2 regions of the Janthinobacterium sp. HH102 genome follow, and region 2 is predicted to be linked to the other one. Evidence: predicted binding sites of a transcription regulator. Region 2 holds the regulator's gene; the other holds the start of a gene.
The links. The regulator HrcA, encoded in region 2, represses chaperone genes, less so after heat shock. The targets are predictions, from matches to a motif close to TTAGCACTCNNNNNNNNNGAGTGCTAA.
Positions count from the first base shown of each region.

Region 1: a site for HrcA is predicted at 1,717-1,743, ahead of groES (co-chaperone GroES). Genes of this name have one in related genera too.

Region 1 is NZ_CP062062.1:5,372,438-5,376,628, forward strand. Features, by position in the region: gene JAB4_RS24425 (cell division protein ZapA) at 1-295, opposite strand, end outside; gene JAB4_RS24430 (hypothetical protein) at 295-558, opposite strand; gene JAB4_RS24435 (hypothetical protein) at 715-1,461, opposite strand; gene groES (co-chaperone GroES) at 1,986-2,276, shown strand; gene groL (chaperonin GroEL) at 2,327-3,976, shown strand; gene JAB4_RS24450 (hypothetical protein) at 4,160-4,191, shown strand, end outside.
Region 2 is NZ_CP062062.1:6,124,263-6,128,453, forward strand. Features, by position in the region: gene dapB (4-hydroxy-tetrahydrodipicolinate reductase) at 1-78, opposite strand, end outside; gene JAB4_RS27915 (outer membrane protein assembly factor BamE) at 98-739, opposite strand; gene fur (ferric iron uptake transcriptional regulator) at 936-1,367, shown strand; gene hrcA (heat-inducible transcriptional repressor HrcA) at 1,419-2,435, opposite strand; gene JAB4_RS27930 (HAD family hydrolase) at 2,553-3,278, opposite strand; gene JAB4_RS27935 (hypothetical protein) at 3,525-4,124, shown strand; gene JAB4_RS27940 (hypothetical protein) at 4,166-4,191, shown strand, end outside.

The sequences.
Region 1 (4,191 bases), 750 kb from region 2:
GGGGCGTCAATGCGCTGTCCAGAACGGTGTGCATGGCCGAGATCTTTTGCTTCACTTCCAGGATCGTCAGTTCCGACAGCGGACCTTGCGGCGACTTCACGGAGAGGAATTCCGCGGCTACGCCCAGCGCGGCCAGCACGGCGATGCGGTCATTGCCCTTGACCTTGCCCGCGTCGCGGATGGCTTTCATTTTGCTATCGAGATAGATCGCCGCTTCGCGCAGCGCGCGCTCTTCGCCGTCGCGGCACACCATGCTGTAGGACTGGCCCATGATATTGACATCAACACGCGGCATTACGCTTCCTTCTCGTTCTCGGCAATATAGGCGCCCGCTTCCGAAGCGGCTTGCTCCAGACCGGCTTGCACCAGTTCGGGAATTTTTTCCAGCAACGCCTCGACCCGCTCCTGCGCCTCGCGCATGCGTTGCACATACAGGGCGTTCTCGGCGGCCAGCGCGGCATTGTCCTTGCGCAGTTGCGCGTTTTCACGACGCAGCGCATGGGTCATTTCGGCCAGCAGGCCTATTTTGTCGGATAATTCGTTGAATTCGGAAATCATCCCGCCACTATAGGGCGGACGCTCCATGGGCGTCAATCGAATCACGCCGCTGTCACACATATTTACATCAATGCAGGTCAGTTGCCGTGAAATACACGCTTTTTCCGGCGCGTTTCGCCATCTGCACGCATCCGCCGGCGCCGCGATGCCAGCGTTTTACTCGTCGACGTAATCGGGTTCGATATCGAGAGCGCCATAGCGGTTTTCGCACGAGCGGCGCGACAATTCCTGCTTGCCGCTCTTGCCATCAAGCACCATCGTCAAGTCGCGGCAAGTACGGTGGTAGCTGCCAGGTTTGGCGTCCGTCCGCGAGGGCGTCAAAGTGACGCGCAAGGGCACGGCATTGCCCAGCCCCTTGTTGCTCCATTCACGGCTCTTGCCATCCTCTTCATCTTTCAAGGTGCGCACGGCGGCCGTCAGCAAGGATTTCTGTTCCTTCGCATTCAGCTTGGCGATGGTCACGTCGGACAGGAAAGGCGGATACACGACGGGCGCCGGGTCCTTGCCCTGCACATCCCAACGGCCGCTGTTCTGCGAACACGTACGGCGGCTCAGGTCTTGCGACTTGTCGCCCGCCGTGACGACGAATTTCAGGTCGCGGCAGATGTGCGCCTTCAGGCTGTGTTCCGTCATGCCGGAGTTGCTGAAGTTATATGTGACTTTCACCCGCACGCCACGGTCGCCGCCGTTGTCCCACACATGCGCTTCCTGGTCGTCGTCGTCCTTGTTGAGGTCGTTGAACAGCTCGTTGAGCAGCATGTCCTTTTCCAGCGGCGTCAGGGTCGCCACGGTGATCTCGTCGAGAATCGTGGGCGTTTGCGCGGCGGCATTGCCCAGGCAGGCGAGGCCGACGAGGGCGGCACCGAGCAGGCGCAGGGCGGGACGGGAAAGAGTCGATGGCATGGTGTGCTTTCTGGTACAGGGGAATATTGATATGCAATTGCAATCATCTTATCAAAGTCCATAGCAAAACTCTGTTTCCTGTGCGTACAGGAACGCCGTTCGCCTGACGGGCATGCTAGAGTCGCGCCTGTTGCTGACGCCCGGGAACGAGGCTTGCGTTTGCGCAAACCCTGCGTAAATGCAGGCTGCGCAGAACGTCCAAGCTTATCTTCCCGGAGAATAAGCCCTTGAATAAGCCCCCTACCGTCCCTATAATTAGCACTCGTTAGTAGAGAGTGCTAACAAACTCTTTCGTAGCAATCCTCAAGACATGATGGTGTCTGCCGGGCAACAGCAGGGAACGCTACGCGGCGGGCGACGCCGCGATGCCACCACTGCCCAGCGCCGGCATGCACCCGATGCCATGGGGTTTGCTTGACCGTTGCGGGCTGCTTTCAACGGCGGTCACTGAAAGCACGCCTGGCGCTGTGCCAGGCATGTATTCATTTAGCAACACCTATCCATTGAACTTTAAGGAGTTTTGTATGAATCTGCGCCCATTGAACGATCGCGTCATCGTCAAACGCCTCGACCAGGAAACCAAGACTGCGTCCGGCCTCATCATTCCTGATGCAGCTGCTGAAAAACCGGATCAAGGCGAAGTCCTTGCCGTAGGCAATGGCAAGATTCTCGACGACGGCAAAGTCCGTCCTCTGGATGTCAAAGTGGGCGACCGCGTCCTGTTCGGCAAGTACGCCGGCCAAACCGTCAAAGTTGACGGCGATGAGCTGCTGGTCATGCGCGAAGAAGACATCATGGCGATCGTCGTCAAGTAATTGTTTCCACGTTGTAGACAGATACATCCCGAAACTCAGGAGAATTGAACATGGCAGCTAAAGAAGTAGTATTCGGCGACGCAGCGCGCGCCAAGATGGTCGAAGGCGTCAACATCCTCGCCAACGCAGTCAAAGTCACCTTGGGCCCGAAAGGCCGCAACGTCGTGCTGGAGCGCTCGTTCGGCGCCCCTACCGTCACCAAGGACGGCGTGTCGGTAGCGAAAGAAGTTGAACTCAAAGACAAGCTCATGAACATGGGCGCGCAAATGGTCAAGGAAGTGGCTTCCCGCACCAGCGACAACGCCGGCGACGGCACCACCACCGCGACCGTACTGGCCCAAGCCATCGTGCGCGAAGGCATGAAGTTCGTTGCCGCCGGCATGAACCCGATGGACCTGAAGCGCGGTATCGACAAAGCTGTTGCAGCGACCGTCGAAGAACTGGCGAAAATCGCCCGTCCTTGCACCACGACCAAGGAAATCGCCCAGGTTGGCGCGATCTCGGCAAACTCGGACTACTCGATCGGCGAGCGTATCGCTGAAGCGATGGAAAAAGTCGGCAAAGAAGGCGTCATCACGGTAGAAGACGGCAAGTCGCTGAACGACGAGCTGGACATCGTTGAAGGCATGCAGTTCGACCGCGGCTACCTGTCGCCATACTTCATCAACAACCCAGAGAAGCAAGTTGCCGTCCTGGACAGCCCATTCGTCCTGCTGTGCGACAAGAAAATCTCGAACATCCGTGACCTGCTGCCGGTACTGGAACAAGTCGCCAAGGCTGGCCGTCCACTGCTGATCATCGCGGAAGACATCGAAGGCGAAGCGCTGGCTACCCTGGTTGTGAACAACATCCGCGGCATCCTGAAAACCTGCGCAGTGAAAGCACCAGGCTTCGGCGACCGCCGCAAAGCCATGCTGGAAGACATCGCTGTCCTGACGGGCGGCCAGGTAATCGCTGAAGAAGTCGGCCTGACCCTGGAAAAAGTGACCCTGGCCGAACTGGGCCAGGCGAAACGCATCGAAGTGGGCAAGGAAAACACCATCGTCATCGATGGCGCCGGCGAAGCTGCCTCGATCGAAGCACGCGTGAAACAAGTGCGTGTACAGATCGAAGAAGCGACCTCGGACTACGACCGTGAAAAACTGCAAGAGCGCGTGGCCAAACTGGCTGGCGGCGTTGCCGTGATCAAGGTTGGCGCAGCCACCGAAGTCGAAATGAAAGAAAAGAAAGCCCGCGTTGAAGATGCACTGCACGCCACGCGCGCTGCCGTGGAAGAAGGCATCGTGCCAGGCGGCGGCGTAGCCCTGCTGCGCGCACGCGCCAACATCACGGTCAAGGGCGACAATCCTGATCAAGACGCTGGTATCAAGATCGTCCTGCGCGCAATGGAAGAGCCACTGCGCATGATCGTGCAAAACGCCGGCGAAGAAGCTTCGGTCGTCGTGGCAGCCGTCCTGGCTGGCGCGGGCAACTACGGCTACAACGCTGCCAACGGCACGTATGGCGACATGGTGGAAATGGGCGTTCTGGACCCAGCCAAAGTGACCCGTTCGGCGCTGCAAAACGCCGCTTCGATCGCTTCGCTGATGCTGACGACCGACTGCATGGTCTGCGAAATCGCTGACGACAAGGCAGCCGGCGGCATGGGCGGCGGCATGGGTGGTATGGGCGGCATGGGCGGCATGGACGGCATGATGTAATCCAGGCGGCCGCGCGCGCAGGCGACGGCGCGCGCAGCCGCCACGCCGGGACGGGACAGGCAGACCAAAAGCTGCTTGCGCCTGCCCGGCAGCCCCGAGAGCCATCTTCTACGGAAGGTGGCTTTTTTTCGTCTTGCTTTTTAGAAATTTCAACGATTGCCCGCCTGCACGTTTTGCTTTAGCATGGCCGCCATCGTCCCTCTTTCTCACGCCAC
Region 2 (4,191 bases):
TGCGTTGCTGACCGCTTCGATCAGGATATGGCCCATGCGGCCGCTGGCGCCAGCGATGGCAATTTTCAGTTCAGTCATTTTATTCTCTTACAACAACTTATTTGGTGGGTTCGGCGGCAGGCGTCGGTGCTGGCTCGGCGGCAGGCGCCGTTGCTGGTGCTGGTGCAACGTCAGGCTTGCTCACAGGAATGGCAGGAGCGGCATCGGCCGGTACCGGCACGGCGCTCGGCGCCACGGGCGATGGCACGACGGCGGCAGGCACGTCAGCCTTGGCGACCTTGGCGAATGGCGACGGACCGGCGATGCGGTCGATATACTCTTTCTCCGTCGGCAAGTTGCCGCCTTCGAAACGTTCAACCTTGCCATCCTTGCCGAAGTACACGACCACGCGGCTGCTGGTGGTTTCGCCACTGCCCCGCGCCAGGCGGAATGGATAATCCCAGCGGTCGGCATGGAAGATATCGGTCAGCAGCGAAGTGCCGAGGACGAAACGCACCTGGTCGCGCGTCATGCCTACTTTCAACTGGGCCAGCATCTCTTCGGAGACAAAGTTGCCTTGTTGAATGTCAGGACGGTAGGGCGAGAAAAACCACATGAATTTTTGCAGCGGCGTAATGGTGGTCGTTTGTGCGCCCTGTTCGGGAACCAGTTCCTTGCCTTCTTTTTGAGCAGCTGCCGGCTTTTCGCCAAGAATGCCACGGTTGGCGCAGCCGGACACGGCCAGCGCGACACAGACCATGCCTGCCACGACTGGTGCTCGAAATGAAATACGGTGCCAGAGAGATGGCAATACAGCCGGGGTTACGCGCATAAATGACCTCAATTGGATGAACAAAACGCCAGGAGTGACCGGCCCGCCAAAAAAAAGCATATTTTGGCACTCCCCGACAAAACGCTATATGATAAAGCACCTGACCCACATACGAGCAACAAACATGAGTAACAATCCTAGTGATCTCAAGGCAAGCGGCCTGAAAGCCACCCTGCCACGGCTGAAGATACTCGATATCTTCCAGAGTAGCCCGGTACGCCACCTGACCGCGGAAGACGTCTACAAGATTCTGCTGGCCGACAATATGGATGTCGGCTTGGCAACTGTCTACCGTGTCCTCACGCAATTCGAACAAGCCGGCTTGCTTAACCGCAACCATTTTGAAACCGGCAAGGCGATTTTCGAACTCAACGAAGGCTCCCACCATGACCACCTGGTGTGCCTCGACTGTGGCCGGGTCGAAGAATTCTTCGACGAAGAAATCGAAATCCGCCAGCAAAAAGTGGCCGAAGAGCGCGGCTTCAAGATCGCCGAACACGCCCTGGCCATCTACGGCAACTGCACCAAGACAGCTTGCCCGCACAAAACAGCCTGACCCACGCCGGCCGTTCCCGCAAGGGGCCGGCCGGCGCAGCATTGAACCGCATCAATGATGGCTGAGCGCGCTCGACAGCAGCTTGGCCGTGATGTCGACGATCGGGATAACGCGCTCGTAAGCCATGCGCGTCGGTCCGATCACTCCCAACGTTCCCACGATCTTGCCGTTGACTTCATACGGCGCCGTCACCACGCTCATCTCATCCATCGGCACCAGATTCGATTCGCCGCCGATGAAAATCTGCACGCCCGTCGCCTTGCTCGACACGTCGAGCAGCTGCATCAAGCCCGTCTTTTGCTCGAACATGTCGAACATCTGGCGCAGCGAATGCATATTCGATGACAGATCGCTCACGCTGAGCAAGTTGCGCTCGCCGGAAATGACCATGTCGTCGCTATGGTCGGCCATCGCTTCGCTGCCCGCTTCCACGGCCGCCTGCATCAGGCTGCCCATGTCGTCGCGCAACTGGCGCAATTCACCCTGCAGACGCACGCGCACGGCGTCGAACGACAGGCCGCCGTAATTCTGGTTGATGTAATTGGCCGATTGCACCAGTTGCGCCGGCGTATAGTCGGCCTCCGTCAGCAATAAACGGTTCTGCACATCGCCGCCGGGAGCGACGATGACGAGCAGGATGCGTTTTTCGGAAAGGCGCAGGAATTCGATTTGCTGGAACACGGATTCGCGGCGCGGGCTGAGCACGACGCCGGCGAACTGCGACAGCGACGACAGCATCTGCGCCGCGTTGGCGATGGTTTTTTGCGGCTGCGGCGTCTGCAGGCGCATGCGCGACTCCACCATGTGCTCGTCCAGGTGCCGGACGGTCAGCAAGGTGTCGACAAAGATGCGGTAGCCGCGCGGCGTGGGGATGCGTCCGGCCGAGGTATGCGGACTGGACACATAACCGAGCTCTTCCAGGTCGGCCATGATGTTGCGGATCGTGGCCGGCGACAGGTCGAGGCCGGAAATTTTCGACAAGGCGCGCGAACCGACCGGCAGGCCGTCGGCGATATATCGCTCGACCAGGGCTTTCAGCAGTGTTTGGGCACGTGTATCGAGTTGCATGGTGTCTTAGGTAAGCAAATATTCTTTAAACAAGCATATTGTTAAGCAAGCGGCAACGAAAGCGGCCGAACGTGCATCAACAGCGCCTATTATGCACGTTCGCCCGTCCGACGGCGATCAATCTTCCAGCTGCCCCTGCAGCCACAGCAGCAATTCATCAAAGTTGGCGCAGATGGCGTCGGGCTGCACGCCGGCGGCCAGATGGGCATCGCTGCCCTTGCGGTTCATCCACACGGCACGCATGCCCGCCCCTTGCGCCCCCGTCACGTCGAAATACAAGTCATCGCCGACATACACGGCCTCATGGGGCGCCACGCCCAGCGCGGCGCAAGCGGCCAGGAAGATGCTGGCGTCAGGCTTGGCGACGCCGAAATCGCTGGCGGCAATCGACACTTTAAAATGCTGCGCCAGGCCGATAATTTCAAGGTCCGCATTGCCATTCGAGATCGAGCCGACCAGCATGCGCTGCCCCATCCAGGCCAGGCCGGGCAAGACATCGTCATACGGCTGCACGCGATGGCGCGCCGCCAGGAACTGCGCGATGGCGCCGTCGACCAGGGCGGGATCTTCGCCGGCGGCCTCAAAGGCGGTCAGCAATCCCGCGCGGCGCAGCTCGATCAAATTGCCATGGAAATGCGGTTGTTCATTGAGCATGGCCAGACGGTGCTGGCGCAACAGCTCGATGGAAAACTGCTGCGCCACCTTGGGCGCATGCGTGGCCAGCCAGTCGTGCAGCAGGGTTTCGGCGGCGGCAATCACGGGCGCGATGGGCCACAAGGTATCGTCGAGGTCGAAGAGGATGGCCTTGGGCGGCACGGCAGGTTTTACAGGGGCAAGAGACATGGAACTCACTATATAGATGCCGCGTCACGGTGCGCAGCCCGCAGCTATTGTCGCACCGATCGCCGCCGCCGGCATGGCGGCGCCCCCATGAAATGGGGCCGGGCCGGCGCTTCCCGGCGAAAAATTGTTACAGGGTGATACAAGGCAAGATCATCCGGCTTGCCAGATAGACTAAAATAGGCGCCATTCCAATGCGGCGCCAGCGTCCGCGTTGCGCTACCCAACCTAATTCGTTTTGGAGAATGTATGAAAAATTTGTACCTGCGCTCGATGCTGGCGGCGGCTTGCGCCGTCACATTGGCGGCCTGCGGCGGCAGCGGCGGCAATCTGTATCTGAGCGGCCAAGTCGTCAATCTGGCAAAAGATGGCCTGATTCTGCTGAATGACGGCGAACGCCTGCCTGTCACCTCAGGCCAGACTTCCTTTGTTTTCACCAAGCTGGTCAGCACCGATGACCGCTACGATATCACCATCGCGCAACAGCCAAAAGGCGCCGTGTGCACGATTACCAATGGCGCCGGCAAGGCATCGAGCTATACCGTGACCACGGCCCAGGTGATTTGCGTGACCAATACCTACCCGCTGAGCGGCACGATCACGGGCCTGACCGCCGACGGTTTGACCCTGGCCATCGGCAATATCACCACCAGCCCGCTGAAAGGCAGCACCAGCTATACGTTCCCGAATGTCAATGACGGCATCGCCTACAATATTTCCATCGCGACGTATCCAACAGGCCAGACGTGCAGTTTCGTGGGTTCTGCCAGCGCCAACGGCCGCGATGTCGTCGGCACCATGGGCTCAGCCGCCACGACCGGCGCCGCACTGAACTGCACGGCGCAGTAAGCCACGCGATTCGTCACCACTATATTGGATTGGAGAAATACATGAAGTTATCCTGCCTGCGCCCTAT